3 regions of the Ruminococcus sp. RTP21358st1_G6_RTP21358_211008 genome follow, and region 2 is predicted to be linked to each of the others. Evidence: riboswitches for the same ligand, from Rfam matches in the RefSeq annotation. Region 2 holds a riboswitch; each other region holds the start of a gene.
What was found. Region 2 has a riboswitch for cobalamin ahead of AB5Z12_RS01635 (hypothetical protein). Riboswitches for the same ligand answer to the same signal wherever they lie in the genome.

Region 1 (7,548 bases), on a different contig from region 2:
TCATGATCCCAATGGCCGCTCTTGAGTAATCCAGAGATGGATCAAGACCCAGCTTGGTGTAAAGAATCTTATCCGGATTGGCAATGATATGTGCCAGGGAAATCTGCTTGCCTGGCACAAGCTCCTGTACAATTCTCTGTTTCATTTCCGGAGACATATTATCTGTGTATCCCATTTTCTCCTCCTGAATAAAGAGTTTTATTTTCTGATTTGATTATACCTTTCTGCTTTCCAAGTGTCAACAAAAAGCAACACTTCTCTGCATGCGATGTGTGGTTTTTCTTGTACTGTAATGTTGTTTTTATTTGTTTTCTCTGTTTTTTCTTATTTATGATTGACATGTTTTTTGCCCTCTGGCATACTAAAGTTAACTGTAAATGGCTTTTCAAAACACTTTTATAGTGAAATTACCAGCTGCATATATTCACGTAATCTTGACTAGGAGATGATTTTATGTATCTTTCTGATATACACACACATTCTATTGCCAGCGGACACGGCACAACCTGCACCATCAGCGACATGGCAAAGGCTGCTTCTCAAAAAGGGCTGAAGCTTCTTGGAATCACAGACCACGGACCAGCCACTCTGGCTGCAGGAACTTCTTCTTATTTCCGAAGCCTGATCTATTCGCCCAGGAAGCGTTTCGATGTGGAATTATTATATGGAATTGAACTGAATATTCTGGATACCGATGGAAAAACAGATCTGCCACAGGAGCTTCTTGATAAGCTGGACTACGCAATCGCCAGCATGCATTATCAGAATTTCCGTCCTAAGACCAGGGAAGAAAATACTGCTGCTTTTCTGAACGTAATGAAAAATCCGGTTGTAAAAATCCTGGGACACATTGATAATCTCCAGTATGACATAGATTACGATGCAGTTGTAAAGGCTGCCGGTGAAAACGGTGTTCTCCTTGAGATCAACGAAGCTTCCCTGGCGCCTTACGGATATCGGGGCGATACACATGCCAACTGCGCGCAGATTCTGTCCTGTTGCCGGAAGTATCTGGTTCCAATCGTGCTTTCCAGTGACAGTCATGGAACAGAGCATATTGGAGACTTCACTTATGCCGCTGATTTCGTTCATAATGCTATGTTTCCAGAGGGTCTGATTCTTAACAACCAGATTCCGAAATTAAAGATGCTGTTAAGCATACGATAAAAAGGATCCAGCTTGCAGAATTCCAATGGAATTTTGCATTACGCAAAAACTCTCCGAGAAATATAAATGCGTAAGCTTAACTTCGTATATATTCCGGAGAGTTTTTTATACTTATTTCTTTGATTACTCATTTTCATTTTTATGATCTGCTTCTCTTACTTTCTGCATCATCGCTGCAAGTTCCTGATATTTTCCTGTCACATAACCGTAATTTTTCTTCTTATGAGGGAGCTGACAATTCGTGCAATCTTTAAATCCCTTCTCATTATATTTGAAATTTCCGCCGCATTTTTCTCCAAGGGCATAAAGCGGGCAATAGCAGAACAGACAGTTAAAGTCCTCTGGATCAGCTCCTTTATGGCATGGAAAATACTCACATTTCTTATGGCTGAAATAAGCGTATTCTTTGTCTTCCCAATATTTTTTCTCCATATTTCTCTCCTTATCTCATACAACTCAAAACAAAATATTCTTTATATTCTATTTCGTAATGCACAAAAATCAAATGATAAAAATGACTCCCGCTTACAGGAATAGAATATTGCCAGAGCGTGTTTAAAAAAGGCTTTCTGCAAGATGTGCGTCACACTCTGCAGGAGATTACGGAATAATTCTACAAACAGGCTCAGGAAAAGTGTAAAAAAAATACCGCATATGCGGCTTCTGAATCATCGTGATTTAAGAGGGAGCGATGCTACTCCGGGGTAGAATATGATCCGTTCATATATACGCGGAGGGAACGGTTTCATCCGAAGTAGTATCGCCTGCCATTTAATCTGTATAATTCTTCTGAACAGGCGATCATTCCATAAAAAATGTCCACTCACAAAAGCGGACAACATCTCAGGGCTGCGGATTCCCCAAAACTGGTTGTTACACTTTCATCGGAAGTTTAACCTCGCCATACCAAGCAGGTTTCCTGGCTCCAGAATCATCACTTCCTCTCTCCTTCTCATGCGTAAGCACAATGGACTATGAGATTCGCTCCTCTGTTACAGTGACCGGATCGCTCAGGTTTCTCACCTGATTCCCTCTTTCTGCCAGCTTATAGCTGTCAGCACTTAATATGTTCACTATGGAATTATACTAACATCATAGTACCACCGGTCACTGTCTTTGTCAACCCTTTGGAAGGATTTTTGTTATTTTTTTATCAACCTGGTGTTGCTAGTCACGGCGTGACCAGCAGCGTCATTTTTTCCTGAATCTTCTCCACCAGGATTTTCGCTGTTCTTTCATGAGATCTGTGCCCTGGGTGCTGCCTTGATCCAAATTCTCCTTCCTGTGTATCCGGAAGCTTCACAAATTCCACGCGCTCATCCCCTGTTTTTCTTTTATAATTCCCCACCGCTTTCTCAAGCGTAGGCAAAATCTCATCTCCAAGCATTCCATAACACCACAGAATATAGCTTTCTGGATTACATACGCGCAGTTTTCTCAAAAAGTCTTCCACAGCCTTTCCAACTCTGTCCATATTCTTCGTGCCGCTGCTGTCGTTTGTCCCCAGATTCACTACGATCACATCAGGCTGAAACTTCTGGAAATCCCATTTTTCCATAGCACCCAGTTGTTTGTTTCTTTCTCCATTTAAAAGACCGCACACCTGCTCATAATATAGCGGGATTGCCTGCTGCTCATTGCCTTCCCAGGAACAGAAAACGCCCCAGCCGCTCTGACTGATGCAATTGTACACCGCGCCCAGTTCTTTTGCTGCCATATATGCATAATTATCCACGGCATTGAAGCAAAAGGAATTCCATGTCATTTCTTCTCCTGCACCGCTGCCGCCCTCACCAGAGGTAATGCTGTCCCCTATTACCTCCAATCTGAGCTTTGGTGTTTCAAGAGGTAAAAACTCACCGTCAGTTTCAACCTCCAGAAGCTGAAGCAATGTTTTTTCATCTGTGGGAAACGCAGGAGTATCACGAAGAAGCTTTACATTTCTTACCTTATCCCTTTCCATATTACGGAAAAGACAGATTTCCTGTTCTCCCTTATTTACCATAAGCCGTTGGGACAATACGCCGTCTACGATCACATCCACCCATGGCTCAAAAACATCATAATCGGAGCGGATTTTCACCCATATTTCTGTTGCTTTTACATTCAGTTCAATTCCGGAAGCGGTCCAAAATAGTGTTACCGGTTCCAGACTGCCATTCGTTCTTCCTAATATTCTTAAATATGGAATTTCCTTCATCTGATAATGGCTAAGCATTTTTCTCCACCTCTCATCTGGCTATACGAAATATTTATGTTACGATTTTCAGACAATACTTTTATTCTTACTATACTTCTTTTTTCTTTGCTTTTCCACATTATTTTCAGTAAAAAGCCCCTTCCGGATTTTCATCTCCGGAAAGGGCTCACAAATTCATTTATTCAGATTACACAAGACGTCTTACAGAAGTAATCGTTCTGTATGCAGCATTATCGCTGACCTTGATGCCATCTCTGGCATTGGATGCATGGACAATCTGTCCATTTCCCATATAGATTGCAACATGTCCGCCATAGCAGATCAGGTCGCCTGGCTGAGCATCCGCATAGGATACTTCATATCCGGCATTCTGCTGCTCATAAGATGTTCTTGGAAGACTTACGCCAAAGTTTGCATATACACTCTGCACAAAGCCAGAGCAGTCAGCACCACTGGTAAGGCTTGTTCCTCCCCATACATATGGGTTTCCAACAAACTGTGTTGCATAGGATACAACAGAAGAGCCGGAACCTGAAGAACTGCTGGCTGATGAACTGTCAGAAGAACTATCTGAGGAACTGTCGGAGCTGTTTGCATCGGAATTGTAATCAACTGTATTGTCAGTATCAATTACATTACCATACTCATCATATTCATAATCAGAAGATCCATCAGAAGAACCACTTACAACATTTCCATCTTCATCATACTGAACCTCTTCTGAGGAATTATCTCCGTTCTGAGCTGCTTCCTGTGCTGCTGCAGCCGCTGCGGCCTCTGCCTCTGCCTGACGTCTTGCCTCTTCTTCTGCTGCAATACGTTCTGCCTCAAGCTGCTCAATTTCTGCCTGCTGCTGTTCCAGAAGGTTCGCATACTCAGTAGCCTGCTGCTGTGCGTATGCGATCTCATTCTCGCAATCAGCACTGTTCGCACGGGTTACATCCAACTGATACTGAAGGTTAGACTGCTGAGCCTCATATTCTTCCTTCATGGTCTCAAAATCAGCTTTCTCCTGCTCATACTGATCTTCTAACTTCTGAACCTCCTCAATCGTTCTAGCATATTTCTGAAGGCTCTCTCTGTCCTGCTCATACATCTGCTGTGTATACTCAGCTCTGGTAAGAAGGTCTGCAAGGTTATCTGCATTTAACATCATCTGGAACCATGCATTGTTTCCACCTTTTTCATAAAGATACTGAATACGTTTCTTCATGGCGCCGTACTGTTTATCCTTGGCATTCTGAGCCTTGGTCAGGTCACCCTGTGTTTTCTCAATTTCTGCTTCCTTGGAAGCGATATCACTCTCAAGAGTCTGAATGGAAACCATTACATTTACAAGATCAGAATTCAAAGATTCGATCTGGCTCTCAAGCTGCTGCTTCTGATCCCACAGGGCACTCATGCGTGCGTATGTAGCATCCAGCTGCTGGCTTGTCCAGGCCTGCTCTTCTCTTAAATCGCTCTCACGGTCAGCCATTACGCTTACAACCTGTGAGCCGCACATTAAAATTGCCAGTGTCAGACATACAATTCTTTTCTTCATGTTTCATCACCCTCGTTAATCTTTTTGATAATCTAAAAAGCTCAATTTGTAATATGTTTGCAACATTTCATTCAATCTTGCTACATATTAGCACACTCTCGCAAAGATTTCAACCCTAAATCGCAATAAATTTTAAAACTTTGTAACATTTCGTAATACATTTGTCTAAATAAGAGAACACAGAGCGTGTTTGTGCAACAGAGGGGGAATTCAAAGATTTCCGCTGTTACATAAAAAGAGAACCAGTATTTTCACTGATTCTCTCTTGTATATTACTTAACCATTATTTTCCAAACAGATCGTACAAAATCTGGTCTGCTGTCATATTATAATAACCATCCGGATCGGAAAGTGTATCTCCATTCCATCTCAGATAGTTTCCATTTCGGATATAGTTTCCAACGGATGGATGATAGTTGAAGATGCTGTATCCGGAATACAAGGACATATACTTCTTCGCAAGGGCTGCAGCCTCACTGGAATAGCTTCCCGTAGGTGTGGTAGTTCCGGAAATCTGGACACCTGCCTGCGGAGTAGAGTGGATGATAACAACACTCTTATCACTGCACTGACCAAGAACGATCCATGTATGACCATCATTGTATCCGATATCGCCAGGCTTCAGCTCCCAGCCATTCTGTGACAGGTAGGACTGGTTTACAATTGTACCCCATCCTTTGCCCTTGTAATAGCTTCCGATCTCACCAGATACCACTGTGTATCCATAACCTACGCCTGACTGAGTCTGCATTACCTGGTAAGCGGACCAGCCTACAAAGCCCGAACAGTCAAAGCCCTTCGCACGGTTCGAGGTGGAAAGATCACGATAATTATTGTAGTCATATCCAGAGGGATTAGCTGACCATTTATTGTACCAGTTGGTCATGGTATCGCTCAGACCTTTTCTGGTAGAATCATTCCAGCCGCCGCCCCATACATAAAGAGCCTTTCCTACTGGCATCAATGCTCCTGCCAGATAGTTCTTGATCGTTTTGCTTCCTGTATTTCCATCTGGTGTAGGGTCATTCTGCTTCTCACCCTGGCATACACCAGTGTCAGAGAACACATAAGTAACACCGTCAATTGTCTGTGTACCTGTATACATAGCTCCTGTAGTAGGGTCAAAATAGTACTTGGTACCTTTATCTGTATTCTCTACCCAGCCGGTTGCCATAGCACCGGAGCCACTGTAGAAATAATATGTAACATTGTTAATGGTCTTAAATCCAACTGCCATAATTCCATTGGTCGAAGTGGAAGAAGTGCTGGCAAAATACCGCTTCACTCCGGAGGAACTTGTCAACCAGCCTGTAGCCATAATTCCTGTCTTGGAAAAATAGCGGATATTTCCTTTGCTGTCCTTTACAAAACCGGTAGCTGCAACGCCTGACTTAGCGTAAAGGTAATAGGTCTTTCCGCCAAGCTTCAGCCACTTTGTCTTCATGTATCCGGTTGATGGTGCAAAGTAACGACGCTGTCTCTTGGAATTGGAAAGCCATCCAGTTACCATAACACCTGCTTTGCTTGTGAAATAACGCTTTCTGCCCTTTTTATCTTTCACCCAGCCTTTCGCCTGAACACCGGTAGATTTACTAAAATAATATTTCTTACCGTTCAGGGTAAGCCATCCTTTGACTTTCTTGCCGTTTTTATAGTAGTATGTTTTTCCTTTTACTGTACGGAATCCATTCTTCGTGGCAGCCTGTACATCTCTTGATGTACTATGGCATGTAAAACCGGCTGCCATAAGCATTACCAGCAGCAGGATACTCCAAAGTCTGAATTTTTTACATTTGTTTTGCATACTTACCTTCCTTTTTAATTAATCTGTTGCTGTCCACAGGTAATACTGCAGTCCAGCAAACACAACCCCTGTTATTATCATCTTCAAGTTTTTACAAAGTTGTTACAGCTTTATGTAGCTCATTATATTACAGTTTCCATCTATCGTCAACCCGAAAGTAAAACTCTGTAAAGTTTTCACAATATTTTCGTATTATTTTTCTTTAAAAGCAATGATTTCAAAGGTATTTTCCATAAAAAAAGAACAGTCCCACACAATGTAAAAGAACTGTCCTTTTATAAATTCTGTAATATTCCTGTTATAAAGTGATTATAACAGATGTTTTCTTAATTCTTCTCCGCTCAGAGCGCTTAAGTAAGCAGGTGCAACATCAAATACAGTCTTGCAGCCCTTCTGTCCCTCCTGGTTCATGCGGTATGCAGCTCTGGCATATGCAACAATTACAGAAGAAGTAAATTCCGGATTGGAATCCAGTTTCAGGCTGTACTCGATCACATGACTGTTCTCATCGTTCCAGCCGGTCTTGCCTGTGCGGATTACAAATCCACCGTGCGGAATTCCGCTGTGGTCACGCTTCAGTTCCTCTTCGGAAATAAAATGTACTGTGGTATCGTATTCATCAAAGTAGTTCGGCATAGTCTTGATCTCATTCTCAATTCTTGCAAGATCAGCGCCTTCTTCAGCTACTACGAAACACTCTCTGGTATGTTTCTCTCTTGTAGTAAGCTCCGGATTCTTTCCGCTTCTTACTGCTTCCAGAGCAGACTCAACTGGGATGGTGTACTGTTTGCCGTCTTTTACTCCTTTGATACGGCGGATTGCATCAGAATGTCC
Region 2 (7,548 bases):
CTCTAAAAAAGACTGCAAAAGGTAAAATTATTACATGAAAAAACAAGTGAAAAACGGTGTGATCAAAGTTCTGATCCTGGTTCTGATTCTGGCAGGTGCGTATGGGCTGTGGTGTCATTTTCTTACAGATAATGTAATCTGGAAGAAGCTTAAAATAAACGGCATAGCCATTCAGGGAATGACCAAAGAGGAAGCCATTGACGCAATTTCAAAAGATTTTCAGGAAAAATATGAGAACACACAGATGACCATTACCCTGAATGGAAAGAACTTTAAGGTATCCATCTATCCTGTTCTCGGTCTTGATGTAAAATCAATTGTAGAAAGTGCCTATGCTCTTGGACATGGTGCCTGGTTTACTCATGGAACTGACCGCATCGAACTGATGAACAGCAAGACAAAGGAAGAAGTCACCCTTATGCCAGAAGCCCGAAACAAAGACGAACTGGACAAGCTTCTGGAGGATGCTGGAATTTCAAAGGGATCCACCACTATACAGACTTCCTGTGAACTTACAGATACAGAGCTGGTTATCACTAAGGGAAAAACCGGAATCGGTCCGGATATGGATGCATTGAAAGAAGCGATTCTAAAAGCAATTTCCATAGAAGATTATGAAGCTGTTATCGAATGTCCTACTATGAAGACACCGCCAGAGGAACTGGATCTGGAAGCCTATTATGAAAAAGTACATACAGATGCCACAGATGCTTCTCTGGGGGAAAATAATGAAATTATTCCGGCAGTTACCGGAATTTCATTTGATGTGAAGTCAGCTGCAAAGAAGCTGGAAAAAGCAAAAGAAGGGGCAAAGATTACCATCCCCCTTGAAATAACCCTACCCGAAGTTTCTACAGAAGAGATAGAAGCCCTTCCTTATCTGAATCTTCTTGGTACTTATACTACATATGGCGGAGGTACCGAAAACCGTGTTGCCAATTTGAAGCTTGCCGTGGAAGCCTGTGATGGAATGGAACTTCAGCCAGGACAGATTTTTTCCTACAACGATACTTTAGGTCCACGTACTGAGGAACGAGGGTACAGGGAAGCAACTGTAATTGTAGGAGGCGAACATGCCCAGGATATCGGAGGCGGAATCTGCCAGATTTCCACTACGTTGTTTATGGCATGCCTGCAGTCTGATCTGACCATTGTTGAGCGTCATAATCACGCTGCCCGAATTGATTATGTTGAGGATGGTCTGGACGCAGCAGTGGTGTGGGGAGGTCAGGATTTCCGTTTTCAGAATAATACTGCTTATCCAATTAAAATTGAAGCCTCTTACGATGAAAAAGAGGAAGCCGTAACGGTATCCATTTACGGAACCCAAACTGACAATAATACGGTAGAGATTACTACAGAGCATTCCGATCCAAACACCTGTAAAACCTACCGCAGTGTCTACGATGAGAATGGAACACTTCTCCGCACAGATGAAGTCGGGTACAGTAAATACAAGCAATAACCCTATAAATCTATTGATTTCGACATAACGGTCTGCTATAATGAGGTGAATTGAATAAATCCGTTTTCAGTGCCAGACATATCTGTCTGCTACAGCGTGCAGATTGTGGGAATATTTTTCAACACGCTCTAAGAGGGAATCAGGTGAAAGTCCTGAACGATCCGGTCACTGTAACCAGGGAGTAGAATCCAGTGAAACCATTGGTATATTGCTGAGAAGGATGGATTCTGTGTTGATCTGTAAGTCAGGAAACCTGCTGAATTCGTTTAATGAAAGCTTCCGAAGAAAGTACTTCATTCTCATTAATATATTTGATAATACAATATATTGAATTTTTAGTGCCTGTTTTCTCAGAGGAAGCAGGCATTTTTTTGAAATAATCCTGTCAGGATTGCCCATTGTACAAACAGGCTCCAGAAGCAATTGGGATTTATTCAAATTATAAAATAATAGGAAGAATCGAGGAAAAAGAAATGAAAAGAAATTCAAAACGCTTTCTTGCACTGTTCCTTTCCGTCGCGATGACGGTCACTCCTGCTGTACTTACACAGGCAGAAAATGAGGATGCAAACGTACAGGTTTCTGTTACACCAACTCCAGAAACAGAGGCGGAGAAGACTGCTGTTGCTGCTGAGACCCCTGTGCAGGAGAACGCAACAGCTGAGGAAGAAAACACTGACACTACAGTAACTCCGGCAGCAGTGGATGCCTCTGCTGTGAAAGAGACACCTGCTGCTACAGAAACACCTGCCTCTGAGACCACTCCTGAGGTTACTGCATCACCTGCTGAAGAAAGCAAAAATGAGGAAGCAGAAGCTCCACAGCCTACAGCTGCACCAGAAACAACAGAAGAGGGCAAAACCGAAGAGACAGATAAACCAGAAACAAAGCCAGAGGATCTGAACCCAGATGGTTCCAACATGACCATTGACAAGGAAGATAACAGTGCATATAAAATGCTTAAAATCAAAAGCTCTTCTGCTGAATTAAATGGTGATAAAATTAAGATAACCCTCAATACTGACGGAAAGAACTATGAGAAGCTTTATCTTGGTTCTAAAGAAGATCCTGACGAAGCAAAAAATGCAGCAGCAATCGTTGGTACAGAAAATGAAGATGGTTATACTTTCATTTTTGAGGTTCCTGCCAGTGAACAGGTCCAGACTTTCAGCATCGTACCATTTTCTGTAAAAAATCAGAAATGGTACACAAATATGGCTTTGAAACTGAACGTTCCAGGAATGAAAGCCCCGGAACCAACAGCTACTCCAGAGCCAACTGCAGCCCCTGAGCCAACTGCCACTCCACTGCCAACTGCAGCTCCAACCCAGGCACCAGCCCAGAATGAGATTACAGATGCCGGAATCAAGCTTGTAAAAGAAAACGGTGATGAATTTGCAATGTTCGTAATCACCGGTTCCACTGTAAAGGTTTCGGAGGATAAGTATATTGTCACACTTTCTACCGCAAAACAGAATTATGACATGATCTATCTTGGCAGTGCCAGTGACTCTGATAAAGAAGCAAATTCCATCAAAGGAGTAGAGAACAGTGCAGGAGGCTATACCTACACCTTTGAAGTTACTGCAAGCAAGGAAGCTCAGACAATAGCAGTCGTTCCTCATTCCAAGAAGAGCCAGAACTGGTACGCAAAGGGTATATTGACGATTACCGTACCGGCGGTTCCAGGATATGGAGAGGCTGCTCCAACACCGGAACCAACTGTTTCCCCAGAGCCTACCGAAGCACCGGTTGAGACTCCTGCACCAACTGAAACTCCAGTGCCAAGCACAACTCCGGAAGCAGCCAACACCCCAGAGCCAACAGCAACTCCTGCTCCAGGCAGCTGTGCAAGCGGAATTTATAATGTTACAGTAAACTCCAGTTCATCTATGTTCCGTGTAATTGACTGTGTCCTCACTTCCAAAAACGGAAAAATGACAGCTGTTCTTACTTTAAGCGGAACTGGTTACGACTATCTATGTCTGGGAACAAAAGAAGAAGCTGCCGCAGCAGATTCCTCCACCTGGGTTCCATATGTGGCAGACGCAAATGGCAAATATACATATGAGATTCCTGTTGAAGCCCTGGACAATGGAATTGCAGTTGCTGCTTTTTCCCACAAAAACCAGATCTGGTATGACAGAATCCTGACTTTCCAGTCCAGCACTTTGAATAAGATAGGTGACGTACAGGATGATCCGCAGCCAGACACTGCTCCTGACACAACAATCACAGCAACTCCTGCACCCACTGCAAAACCAAATAAAAAACCGACAGCAACCCCTACACCAACAGCAACTCCAAAGCCAGACAAGAAACCGGAAGAGGAATCCAAATACGAATCTGACTTAAGCGGCGGAACAGCATCTGTAAACAGTTCTACTACATTAGCAGATGGAACCTATACTCCTGACAGCTTCTCCTGGTCTGGTGGCTCTGGAAAGGTCAATATTTCCTGTAACAAAGTTACGGTAACAAATGGTCAGGCATATGCGACTATTGTATTCAGCAGTGAATATTACGGTTATGTAAAAGCCAATGGAAATAAATATTACGGTGCATGCGGCGGCGGAACTTCTACTTTCACAATTCCGGTAGCACTGAACCAGAATAATACGATCATTGGTATGACAACCAGAATGTCCCAGGCTCATGAAATCACTTACACCATTTATATCGCTTTAAAGGGTGCAAACGATCCGAAGAAAACAGACAAGGATAACCCGGCAGAGGACAACAGCATGCTTTCCACAGGAAACAAGAAGCTGGATGATTCTGCACCAGAGATCACAGGTCTTGAGTATAAAGACGAAACTACTCTTGAGCATGCAAAATACTTTAAGCTTTATCACTACGCAAAGGGCATTACCCTTCTTGAAGTAGATATGACAACAGATACTGCAAGAAAACCGGAAACTGTTGATTCCGGAAAAGAAAATGCAAAAACAGAAGCTGCTGATTCCCAGGAACTTACAGGTACAGAAAAGCTCTACATGGGCAATGTTGTAAAATACCTGATCGTACCTGAGGGTGCTGTTATCCCTGCAGGACTTGATAAAGATGTAATCGTGATCAACCAGCCGGTAGAATCTGCTTATGTGGCTTCCACAGATGCTCTTAACATTTTGGATAAGCTTGATCTTACAGACAAAGTTACTGCTCTTGGAATGGAAAAAGAGGACTGTACGGTAGACAGCCTTACAGCTGCTCTGGAAGATGGTTCCGTAACTTTTGCAGGAAAAGATGAAGATACAGATTACAAAGCTCTTGTAAAGAGTCAGTGCGGTATTTCTATCCTTTCTTCTGATATTCTCCCGACAGAGGAAGCAGACACAGAAGCAAAAGAAAACCTTCTGAAAGATTCCGCAGAGAAATATTCCACTCTGAAAATCCCGTTTATCGTGGACCGTTCTGCAGATGAAAAGGATGACAATGCAAAAGCTGAGTGGGAAAAAGCTTACGAAGCAATTTTTGTAACTGATGAGGAAGAATAAATTATTATTCTTCACCATATGCACAGTAACAAGAATAATCAGCAGGAGAAAATAAAAATGTATGACAAAAAGCTGAAATATAAAATTTTAAGTATTTTTGCGGCAGCAGTTATGACATTTACTGCCATTACTCCGGTATGGGCAGAAGAGGAGAACCTGGAAGCAGATGCTTCTGGGGAGACTTCTTCTGACACATCAGAAGAAAATGCTGCACCTGAAATTGCAGGTCTAACTTATGAATCCGCCATGGATCTGTCTTTTGCAGAATGCTTTGATGTGTATTATTATAATGACGGTTACAAACTTCTGGACATCCATGATAGTGCCAGATATCTGATCGTCCCAGAGGGCAAAGAGGCACCCGATGATCTGGATCCTGAAATCCAGATCCTTCAGCAGCCACTTGACACCATCTACATGGCAGCCACTTCCCCAATGGCATTGTTCGATGCAATCGGAAGTGTAGACTCCATCAAGCTGTCAGGTCTTGATGCTTCCGGCTGGTATATCCAGTCAGCTGCTGATGCTATCAATAACGGCGAAATGACTTTTGCGGGAAAATACGATGAACCGGATTACGAGCTTCTGGTAGGTGACGACTGTGATCTTGCAATAGAGTCTACTATGATCCTTCATGCGCCGAAGGTACAGGAGATGATCGAAACTCTTGGAATTCCTGTTTTCACCGACCGTTCCAGCTATGAGAGCCAGCCCCTTGGACGTACAGAATGGATCAAGCTTTATGGCGCAATGATGAACAAAGAAGAGGAGGCAAAGACCTTCTTTGACCAGCAGGCACAGGTTATTGAGAAGCTAAAGGACTTTACAAATACGGAAAAAACAGTTGCGTTTTTCTACATCAATACCAGCGGTTCTCCTGTAGTACGTAATCCTAAAGATTATATTTCCAGTATGATCGAGATTGCCGGTGGAAGAAATGTATTCGCAGATCTTCAGGATGACAGTGGAAAAACTTCCGTTGCCATTACCATGGAGGAATTCTATAATACTGCGGCAGATGCAGATTATCTGATCTACAACTCCAGTATTGATGCGTCTGTAAAAAGCATAGACGATCTTCTTGCAAAAGAAAGTCTGATGGCTGATTTTAAAGCCGTAAAAGAGGGAAATGTCTGGGTAACTGATGATTCCATGTACCAGCATACAGATACAATTGGTGAACTGATCACAGATCTGAACCTGATGCTTACCGGCGGAAGTGAAGAGGATATGACTTTTCTTCATAAGCTGAGCTGACAGCAGGTTCTGTTGTAAATGAAACAAAAATGGAGAAAAATAAAATGAGCAATCAATCCGCTGGAACTAGCTTCCACATGGAAAATTTTAAGAGACGATCTCGTTATGCTATGGTTTTCATTCTGCTGATCCTGGCTTTTGGTCTGATCACAGTTTTGAATATCAACACAGGAAATGTTCATATTTCTCTGTCTGAGATCATAGATATCCTGCTGAAAAAAGCCACAGATACAAAAGAATACAGCATCATCTGGAAAATCCGTCTTCCCAGGATCCTGATGGCTGCCATTCTTGGAGGTGCCTTATCCCTATCTGGTTTTCTTCTTCAGACCTTTTTTGAAAATCCCATTGCAGGACCTTTTGTTCTGGGAATTTCTTCCGGTGCGAAAATGGTAGTAGCTCTTACCATGATTTATTATCTTGGCAGAGCTGTAAACGTAACTTCTTACACTCTGATCATTGCAGCTTTTATTGGTTCCCTGATTTCCATTGGTTTTATTCTTCTGATTTCAAAAAGGATCAAGCACATGGCCACCCTTCTGGTTGCTGGAATCATGATCGGCTATATCTGTTCTGCAGTAACTGATTTTGTGGTAACTTTTGCAGATGATTCCGATATTGTAAATCTTCACGGATGGTCACAGGGAAGCTTCTCCGGTATGAGCTGGAGTAACGTTTACATTTCCTGTGTGGTGGTAGGAATTACCCTGATCCTGACTTTCCTGCTGTCAAAGCCCATCGGTGCTTATCAGCTGGGAGAAGCTTATGCACAAAGCATGGGCGTAAATATCAAATTCTTCCGTGTTGCATTGATTTTGCTTTCCAGTATTTTATCAGCAACTGTAACTGCTTTTGCAGGACCGATTTCTTTCGTTGGAATTGCAGTCCCATTTCTGATGAAAAGAAGCTTCGGCACATCCAGACCACTTATAATCATTCCGGGAACATTCCTGGGCGGTGCAGTTTTCTGTATGATGTGTGACCTGATTGCCAGAATGGCTTTTGCCCCTCTGGAGCTGAATATCAGTACCGTTACCTCCATCTTTGGAGCACCTGTTGTTATTTTCATGATGTTGCGGAAGAAGAGAGGAAACTGAAATGGATAATTACTATTTTCATATGGATAACCTTTCTGTCGGTTATGACAAAAAGGCCTTAATTCATGATATCTGTATTGGAATTAAAAAAGGGGAGATTGTAACCCTCATTGGTCCAAATGGTTCTGGTAAATCTACGATTCTGAAAAGTATCACAAGACAGCTGCAGATCATTGGTGGAAAAGTTTACTTTGATGATCGCAATCTGAATTCTTTTTCCTATAAAGAGCTT
Region 3 (7,548 bases), on a different contig from region 2:
GACTGGTGCCAAAGCTGACTACAAGGATCCCTTTTTTTGCTGTATCGCTCATTCAGATTTCCTCCACTTTTCCTTTATTTTTTCACATGCAAAGGATGGTATGTAACATTCAGCATGCCGTATTCATCCTTTTTTACAGTTGCATCTACTTCATATAACATATGTATAAAATTTTCTGTAATGACTTCTTCCGGAGTTCCGCAAGCCACCAGACGACCGTTCTTCATGGCATAGATCCGGTCGCAGTATGCTGCTGCAATATTCAGATCATGCAAAGCACCGATCACAGTGACCCCAAGACTTTTTACAATATCCAGAAGCTGGAGCTGGTATTTGATGTCAAGATGGTTGGTAGGCTCATCCAGAATCAGACAGTCTGTTTTCTGTGCCAGAGCTCTTGCCAGAATGATTCTCTGCTGCTCACCGCCAGACAAACTTGAAAAAACACGGTGCCGATAGGGAAGCATTCCCACTTTTTCCAGACATTCTTCCACTATTTTATAATCCTCAGCGTTATCCCGCTCCATGGTTTTCTTATGAGGAGCCCTTCCCATCATTACAATTTCCTGGACAGAAAATTCAAAATTATAGTAGTTATGCTGAGACACCACTGCCAGTGCTTTTGCAGAATCCTTTACCTTATATTCGCTCAGCGGTTTTCCATCCAGCATGATCACACCGGTATCTGGCTTCAGTACACGGTAAATACATTTCAGCAATGTACTTTTTCCACTTCCGTTTGGTCCTATAATTCCTACAAATTCCTTTTCCTTTATGGCTGCGTCAATTCCCTTAAGAATCTCATTTCCGCCAAGCTCCACATGGATATCAGAAGCTGTCAGTTTCATGATTTCTCACCTCCGAATCCATAAGATCTGCGTACCAGCAGATAAATAAAGCAAGGTGCTCCGATCATGGATACCAGGATTCCGATTGGGACTTCACTCTTGGGAATAATGATCCTGGAAGCAACATCTGCCCAGATCAGGAAAATGGAACCGCTAAGTGCTGACAGTGGAAGCATTTTCTTATGATCGGTTCCAAAGAACATTCGTACCACATGAGGAATAATGAGTCCTACAAATCCAATGATACCTGCGGAATATACCACAAAACCGATCAACAGTGCTGTCACTACAAGATACACCTGACGATATCTGTGCAGGTCAGTTCCTAATGTGATGGATACCTCATCTCCAAGCAGCATCATATTGAGAATACGGCTCTGGGTGCAGAAAAACAGGGTTGCTATAAAAACGCAGGGAATAATCACAGCCAGATTTTCCCATTTCGCGCCTGCCAGACTTCCCATCAGCCAGAAAGTAACTGTCTGGATTCCATCTCTGTCGCCCGCAATATAGACAACAAAGTTTGAAAATGCACTGCACACACTTCCAAGTGCTGTACCTGCAAGCAGAAGTCGGACTGAATTTGCCCGGCCTCCTATATTTGCAGTGATCTGTACCAGTACAGAAATAAGGAAGGCTCCGATAAATGCGCAGATTCCAATAGAGTTGGAGCCAAATACGGCTCCAACTCCAAGAAAGATTGCCACTGTTGCACCAAGAGATGCACCAGAGGAAATACCAAGAATATACGGATCTGCAATCGGATTTTTCACAATGGCCTGCATTACCACACCTGCAACTGCCAGACCCATGCCAACGGCTGTTGCAAGAAGAATACGGGGAAGGCGGATAAACCACACAATATCAGACATGGCTCCTACACCATAAACCTCCGGATCCCCGATTCCAAACACTTTATACAAAATTACACTATACACATCTTTCACAGAAAGATCTACAGAACCAATGGTAACTGCAGTCAGAATGGATATCACCAGAAGCACAGTCAGTAATATCACCGCCAGCACATAGATCGGCTTTCCATGAAAAATTCCATTTTTAAAATCCGGTTTTCTTTTCATTTTATTCGTACAGATCCGGATATAATGCTTTTGCAAATGTCATAATTCCATCATAGGTTCTGACACCGCTGCAGTATACCTCGTTCAGGTTTACAGAGAATACTTTGTTGTTCTTAACTGCAGAAAGGCTCGCATATGCAGGGTTATCTGTAATATCAGCGATTGCCTCATCAGCTGTCATAAATCCATCATAGTTGATCATGAATAATACATCCGGATCAGCTGCAATCAGATCCTCTGCACCAACGTTTTCAGAGTTCTCTGCACCAAGCTTCAGCTCTGCACCAAGTGTCTCCGGAATATTTCCGCCAAGTGTCTCTGTTCCATATACACGGAAGGAATCTCCCTCATCCTCAAGAACGGCTACGGATAACGGGTCTGTTCCTTCCACATGCTCTTTTACTTTATCAATCTCACCCTTCATCTGATCAACGATTTCCTCTGCCTTGTCTTCGCAATCAAAGATCTTGCCAAGGTTCAGGATATCCTCATATTCGTCTTCAATTGTACGTGGGAACTCAGAAGCCGGTCCCTTTGCAGAACTGTTCAGGGACATGTATGTATTTACATCTCTCTCCTGCCAGAAGCTTACATCAGAAAGCCAGTCATCACTGAAAGAAGAATACCATGCCGCAATAAAATCAGGCTCCATTGCAACAACTTCCTCTTTGGATGGCTTGGTATCCATATACTGAATCTTGTCAAATTCATCTTTTAAATCCTCACGCACATCACCGTCCAGACCGCAAGCAGCTACGATCTTATCACCGAGACCAAGTGCCAGAAGCTCTTCGATATTGGAGTTTGCATATGCAAATACTTTCTCCGGAGCTTTCTCAAAAGTCATTTCAACCGGTTCGTTCTCATAATTGTAGGTTGTGATTGTTACGGGATAATGGCTGTCTCCATCCTCCGCAAATACAGTTGTTCCCATTCCCAGGCTGAGAATTCCTGCCAGACATAACATTCCTGCTACTGTTTTCATGTTTTTCATGCTTTTTCTCCTTATTTTTTCTTTTGTTTTTTTGTTTTTAAAAGAAAAAAGTCCGCTTCCATGAAAAAGCGGGCATCACAAAAAAACATGATACGAAAGACAGCACTTTACACGGAAGTTTCTTTCTATGAACCAAGCAGGTTTCCTGGCTTACAGCTTAAATCCCCATTCCCTTCTCACATAAAAATGCAATGGATATGAATGTGGCATAACTGAATACAGTGACCGGATCGTTCAGGATTCTCACCTGATTCCCTCTTCTGAAAATAGTGTAAATTTTATATATTTTTCAGCACTTGGCACATTTATTCTTTTAAGCAGAATTATTATAACTTACCCCTTAAATAAAGTAAAGATATTTCTTTAACAATGTTTTTGATTTTGAATGTAATCTAAGCATTCCCTTCCTTACTTATACATCTATTTCCCATACGGTACCGTGTCTTCAGCAACCATACTCAATTCTGGTTTCAGAGAATAGGTATACACCTTGCTATTCTCAGCGTAATTCTCCATATCATTATTATCTGTCCATAGCTCACACTGTGTCATCACGGTCTGCACTGCATCATCCATTCCTTCCGGCGGATAGCGATGCTTTTTGAGCAACCGCTTAATCATCATACGCATTTTCGCTCTGGCAGAATCCCGTTTCTGCCAATCTATTGTCCTGTTCTTACGCAGTGTATCCGCCAGTTCCTTTGTAATAGCAATCAATTCTTCATTCTCATAGAAGTCCTTAATTGCCTGCGGCTTCGTCAGCGCATCATAAAATGCCAGTTCATCAGCAGTCAGCCCAAGCTGATCTCCCTCTTTATGAGCTGTCGCAATCTGTTTTGCCAGATTCAGCAATTCTTCAATAACCTGTTCATTGGTCAACATTCCATTCAGATACGCATTCATAGCACGCTGTATAATTTCACTGAATTTCTGCGATTTTACCACATTTGTATGACGGTAAATCTGCACCTGTTCCGCAATCAGCCTTTTTAACAGCTCTACAGCAAGGTTTTTTTCCTTCATTTTAGAGATTTCCTCAAGGAACTTTGGATCAAAGAGCGAAAATTCCTGATTTATATCTGAGAAAAGGTTAATGACGCCTTCGCTCTGAACACTGGCTTTCAGAAGCTCGTTAATGCGAGCATTCATTTCTGGCAGAGAAATTTTCTTCCCCTCTCCCTGATTCATCAATCTTGTAACAAGCACACGAACGGATTCAAAGAATGCCGCTTCTACACGCAGCTCTTTTTCTGCCAGAGAAGAACACAGCGACAATGCTTGCCTTAGCAGCAATGCCTCTTTCTGGAAATCCTCTCGTTCCTGTTCTTTATTCACAGCGACAATAAAGTTGACCGCACCGCTGATTGCCTTGGAACGCTCCAAATCCGTACCTGTCATAAACTTGGAATAATCATAACCGTGGAACAAATCCCGACAGATAGACAGTTTCTCAAGGAACTTCGGATAGGCAACCTTGGCAACATCTGTATCACCGTAATTCTTCCTATCGCGAGTAGTGTAGTCATTCATTGCCTGCTTCAATGCAGAAGCAATGCCAACATAATCGACAATCAGACCGCCTTCCTTATCTCCAAATACACGGTTTACTCTGGCAATAGCTTGCATCAGATTATACCCCTGCATCGGCTTGTACACATACATGGTTGCAAGAGATGGCACATCAAATCCTGTAAGCCACATATCCACGACAATGGCAATCTTCAGCGGACTATCATTATCCTTAAACTCCTTTGCCAGCTCATCCTTATGGTGTTTATTGCCAATGATTTTATTCCATTCTTCTGGATCTTTGTTACTACCTGTCATAACAACAGCAACCTTATCCGTCCATCCGGGACGAAGTTGCAAGATTCGCTCATATATCTTCATGGCAATAGGGCGTGAGTATGCTACGATCATTGCCTTACCTGTGAGCAGATTCGCACGATAATTTTCATAATGATTCAAAATATCGTCCACAAGGGAGTTGATAGTTTTCTCATTGCCAAGAATGGCTTCCATCTTCCCCAGTTCTTTTTTGCTCCTTTCGATAACCTCTGGATCAGCATTTTTTGCCATAATGTCATATTCTTGGTCAATGAGCTTCAAAGTCTGCTCATCCAGTTTCAGCTTGATAACACGGCTTTCGTAATATACTGGACGAGTAGCACCATCTTCAACTGCCTGTGTCATGTCGTAAATATCTATGTAGTCACCAAACACTTCACGAGTATTGCGGTCTTTCATAGAAATCGGTGTTCCGGTAAATCCGATAAAAGTTGCATTCGGCAGAGCATTGCGGATAATACGAGCAGAACCGATTTTGATTTCACCTGTCTTGACATCGACCTTTTCTTTCAAACCGTACTGCCCACGATGAGCTTCATCCGCCATAACCACAATATTTCTGCGCTCAGAAAGGCAATCAAAGGATTCCTCAAATTTCTGCATCGTGGTAAAAATAATGCCGTTTGCTTTTCTACCGTCCAGTAATTCTTTCAAATGCACCCGGCTTTCGGCATGAACTGGGTCTTGACGCAGAAAATCCTTGCACTTGGCAAATTGCCTGTAAAGCTGGTCATCCAGGTCGTTGCGATCTGTGATAACTACGATGGTCGGGCTATCCAAAGCATCTTGCAGACAATGGGCATAAAACACCATCGACAGCGATTTGCCGCTGCCTTGTGTATGCCAGAATACACCACCCTTGCCGTCTGTCTCCGTTGCGTGTTTCGTGGAAAGTACTGCCTTATTGACAGCAAAATACTGGTGATAACCTGCTAATATCTTGAACTGTTTGGTTCCTTCATTGGAGAAACAGATAAAGTTCTTGATAATATCCAGTAAACGTTCTTTTTCAAAAATACCCTCAAAAAATGTATCGAACTGAGCATACTGTGTATTTTCATAGCCGCCGTCCTTCGTTTTCCATTCCATGAAGCGATCTTCGCCAGAAGTGATTGTACCAGCTTTCGATGTCATAAGGTCACTCATAACACAGATACAGTTATAAATAAACATGGAAGGAATCTCATGCATATAGTTGCGAATCTGTGTGTATGCTTCGGATGCATCCGTTTCCTCACGAGAGGGAGATTTCAGTTCCACCAGGACTACCGGCATACCATTCAAAAATAGCAGTACGTCAGGGCGTTTGGTGCTGTTCTCAATAAATGTCCACTGGTTCGCCACAATAAAGGAGTTGTTGTCCGGATTCTTGTAATCAACAAGATATACCAAGCCGGAGCGTTCCTCACCCTTGACAAAATAACGCACTTCTACACCGTGCTGAATGTAATCCATAAAAAGAGCGTTTTTCTGCACAATTTCCGCATTTTCAAAATTTCTCAGCTTATACAAAGCATCGTGAATTGCGTCCTCCGGCATATCCGGATTCAAACGATGCAGTGTTTCGTCTAATTTATCTTCATACAGGGGGCTTTTGAAGTCCCGCTCCAAATCAGGAGCATAGACATGCCGATACCCCATATTCTGAAATAGCTCTATAACAGAATTTTCATAGTCTGCTTCGGTATAAAAGCCAGCCATAGGTTAATCACTCCTTTTTTCGTTACATTTTTCGTGGTAAACAAGAATTTAGAGCAACAAGCTCAGGCAATTTACAGCCGTATGTTTATTGAGCACCGACAAGAAAGTTGGAGCACAGGGCAGCTGTCTGACTTAATCTCAGTTAAGTATGGAAAAGATCATAAAAAACTGGCTGACGGAAACTATCCAGTATATGGATCAGGCGGAATAATGCGATATGTAGAAAAGCCTCTCTATACTGGCGAATCTGTTCTAATTCCCCGTAAAGGAACTCTCAACAATATCATGTATGTCAATGAAGCGTTCTGGTCGGTAGACACCATGTTCTATACCGAGATGCTGCGTCCTAATATTGCAAAATTTGTGTACCATTTTGTAAAAAGCAAAGATCTGGTTTCACTGAATGCTGGCTCTGCTGTACCGAGCATGACAACCAATATTCTTAACGCAATGCAACTATATATTCCTAACGAAAAAACATTAGAAAAGTTTGAGAATATAGTTTCGCCAATGTATAGTGCAATGCAGGAAAACACAAAAGAATCCAAGATTCTTGCCAATACTCGTGATGCACTTCTGCCAAAACTTATGTCCGGCGAGCTTGATGTCTCTGACATCGATCTTTAAGCCGCTAAATTCTTGTTTAACTTCTCATTTGTTTTTCTTTTTTTATCCAAAACTGCAATAATTGATACTATACGGTCTTGTATGCACCGTTCTGGCAAGTCTATCTCTATTTTCGACAAAATGCCTTGATTTAAGGATGCCATTGTCGTTCCATGTGAGCACATGCTTATCATGAAAGCTTTATGCTTAGGCGTAAGAAAATAATATGATAAATATCGTGGATTGATTTTGTTTGTTTTTACTCTTAATCTGATACAATCTGATCCCTGCATCCATCCCGCTTCATTTGCTCCTATGTAGGCATGACGATCAACAGCCCCCTTTCTTCCAAATACAATATCTCCCTCTTTAAGTATGTGCATAGATAACCGTTCAAGTGTCTTCTCACCAACATAATCTACTTTTGTTGTTACAACTGTTGAATATCCTAAATTTTTCACATTTAGAA

Region 1: it holds a riboswitch for cobalamin, as region 2 does, so the genes downstream of both, AB5Z12_RS07755 (cysteine-rich small domain-containing protein) here and AB5Z12_RS01635 (hypothetical protein) in region 2, are expected to answer to the same signal.
Region 3: it holds a riboswitch for cobalamin, as region 2 does, so the genes downstream of both, AB5Z12_RS04130 (ABC transporter substrate-binding protein) here and AB5Z12_RS01635 (hypothetical protein) in region 2, are expected to answer to the same signal.

What each region holds. Positions count from the first base shown of each region.
Region 1 is NZ_JBDGDM010000014.1:53,124-60,671, forward strand. It holds gene AB5Z12_RS07745 (BMC domain-containing protein) at 1-175, opposite strand, end outside; gene AB5Z12_RS07750 (phosphatase) at 454-1,167, shown strand; gene AB5Z12_RS07755 (cysteine-rich small domain-containing protein) at 1,291-1,599, opposite strand; cobalamin riboswitch at 2,059-2,247, opposite strand; gene AB5Z12_RS07760 (GDSL-type esterase/lipase family protein) at 2,339-3,385, opposite strand; gene AB5Z12_RS07765 (C40 family peptidase) at 3,555-4,910, opposite strand; gene AB5Z12_RS07770 (N-acetylmuramoyl-L-alanine amidase family protein) at 5,194-6,714, opposite strand; gene AB5Z12_RS07775 (diaminopimelate dehydrogenase) at 7,024-7,548, opposite strand, start outside.
Region 2 is NZ_JBDGDM010000003.1:19,910-27,457, reverse strand. It holds gene AB5Z12_RS01640 (VanW family protein) at 35-1,465, shown strand; cobalamin riboswitch at 1,542-1,741, shown strand; gene AB5Z12_RS01635 (hypothetical protein) at 1,939-4,962, shown strand; gene AB5Z12_RS01630 (ABC transporter substrate-binding protein) at 4,981-6,219, shown strand; gene AB5Z12_RS01625 (iron ABC transporter permease) at 6,264-7,316, shown strand; gene AB5Z12_RS01620 (ABC transporter ATP-binding protein) at 7,318-7,548, shown strand, end outside.
Region 3 is NZ_JBDGDM010000007.1:23,170-30,717, reverse strand. It holds gene AB5Z12_RS04145 (sirohydrochlorin cobaltochelatase) at 1-52, opposite strand, end outside; gene AB5Z12_RS04140 (ABC transporter ATP-binding protein) at 75-848, opposite strand; gene AB5Z12_RS04135 (iron ABC transporter permease) at 845-1,930, opposite strand; gene AB5Z12_RS04130 (ABC transporter substrate-binding protein) at 1,932-2,924, opposite strand; cobalamin riboswitch at 3,042-3,239, opposite strand; gene AB5Z12_RS04125 (type I restriction endonuclease subunit R) at 3,345-6,473, opposite strand; gene AB5Z12_RS04120 (restriction endonuclease subunit S) at 6,507-7,100, shown strand; gene AB5Z12_RS04115 (restriction endonuclease subunit S) at 7,097-7,548, opposite strand, start outside.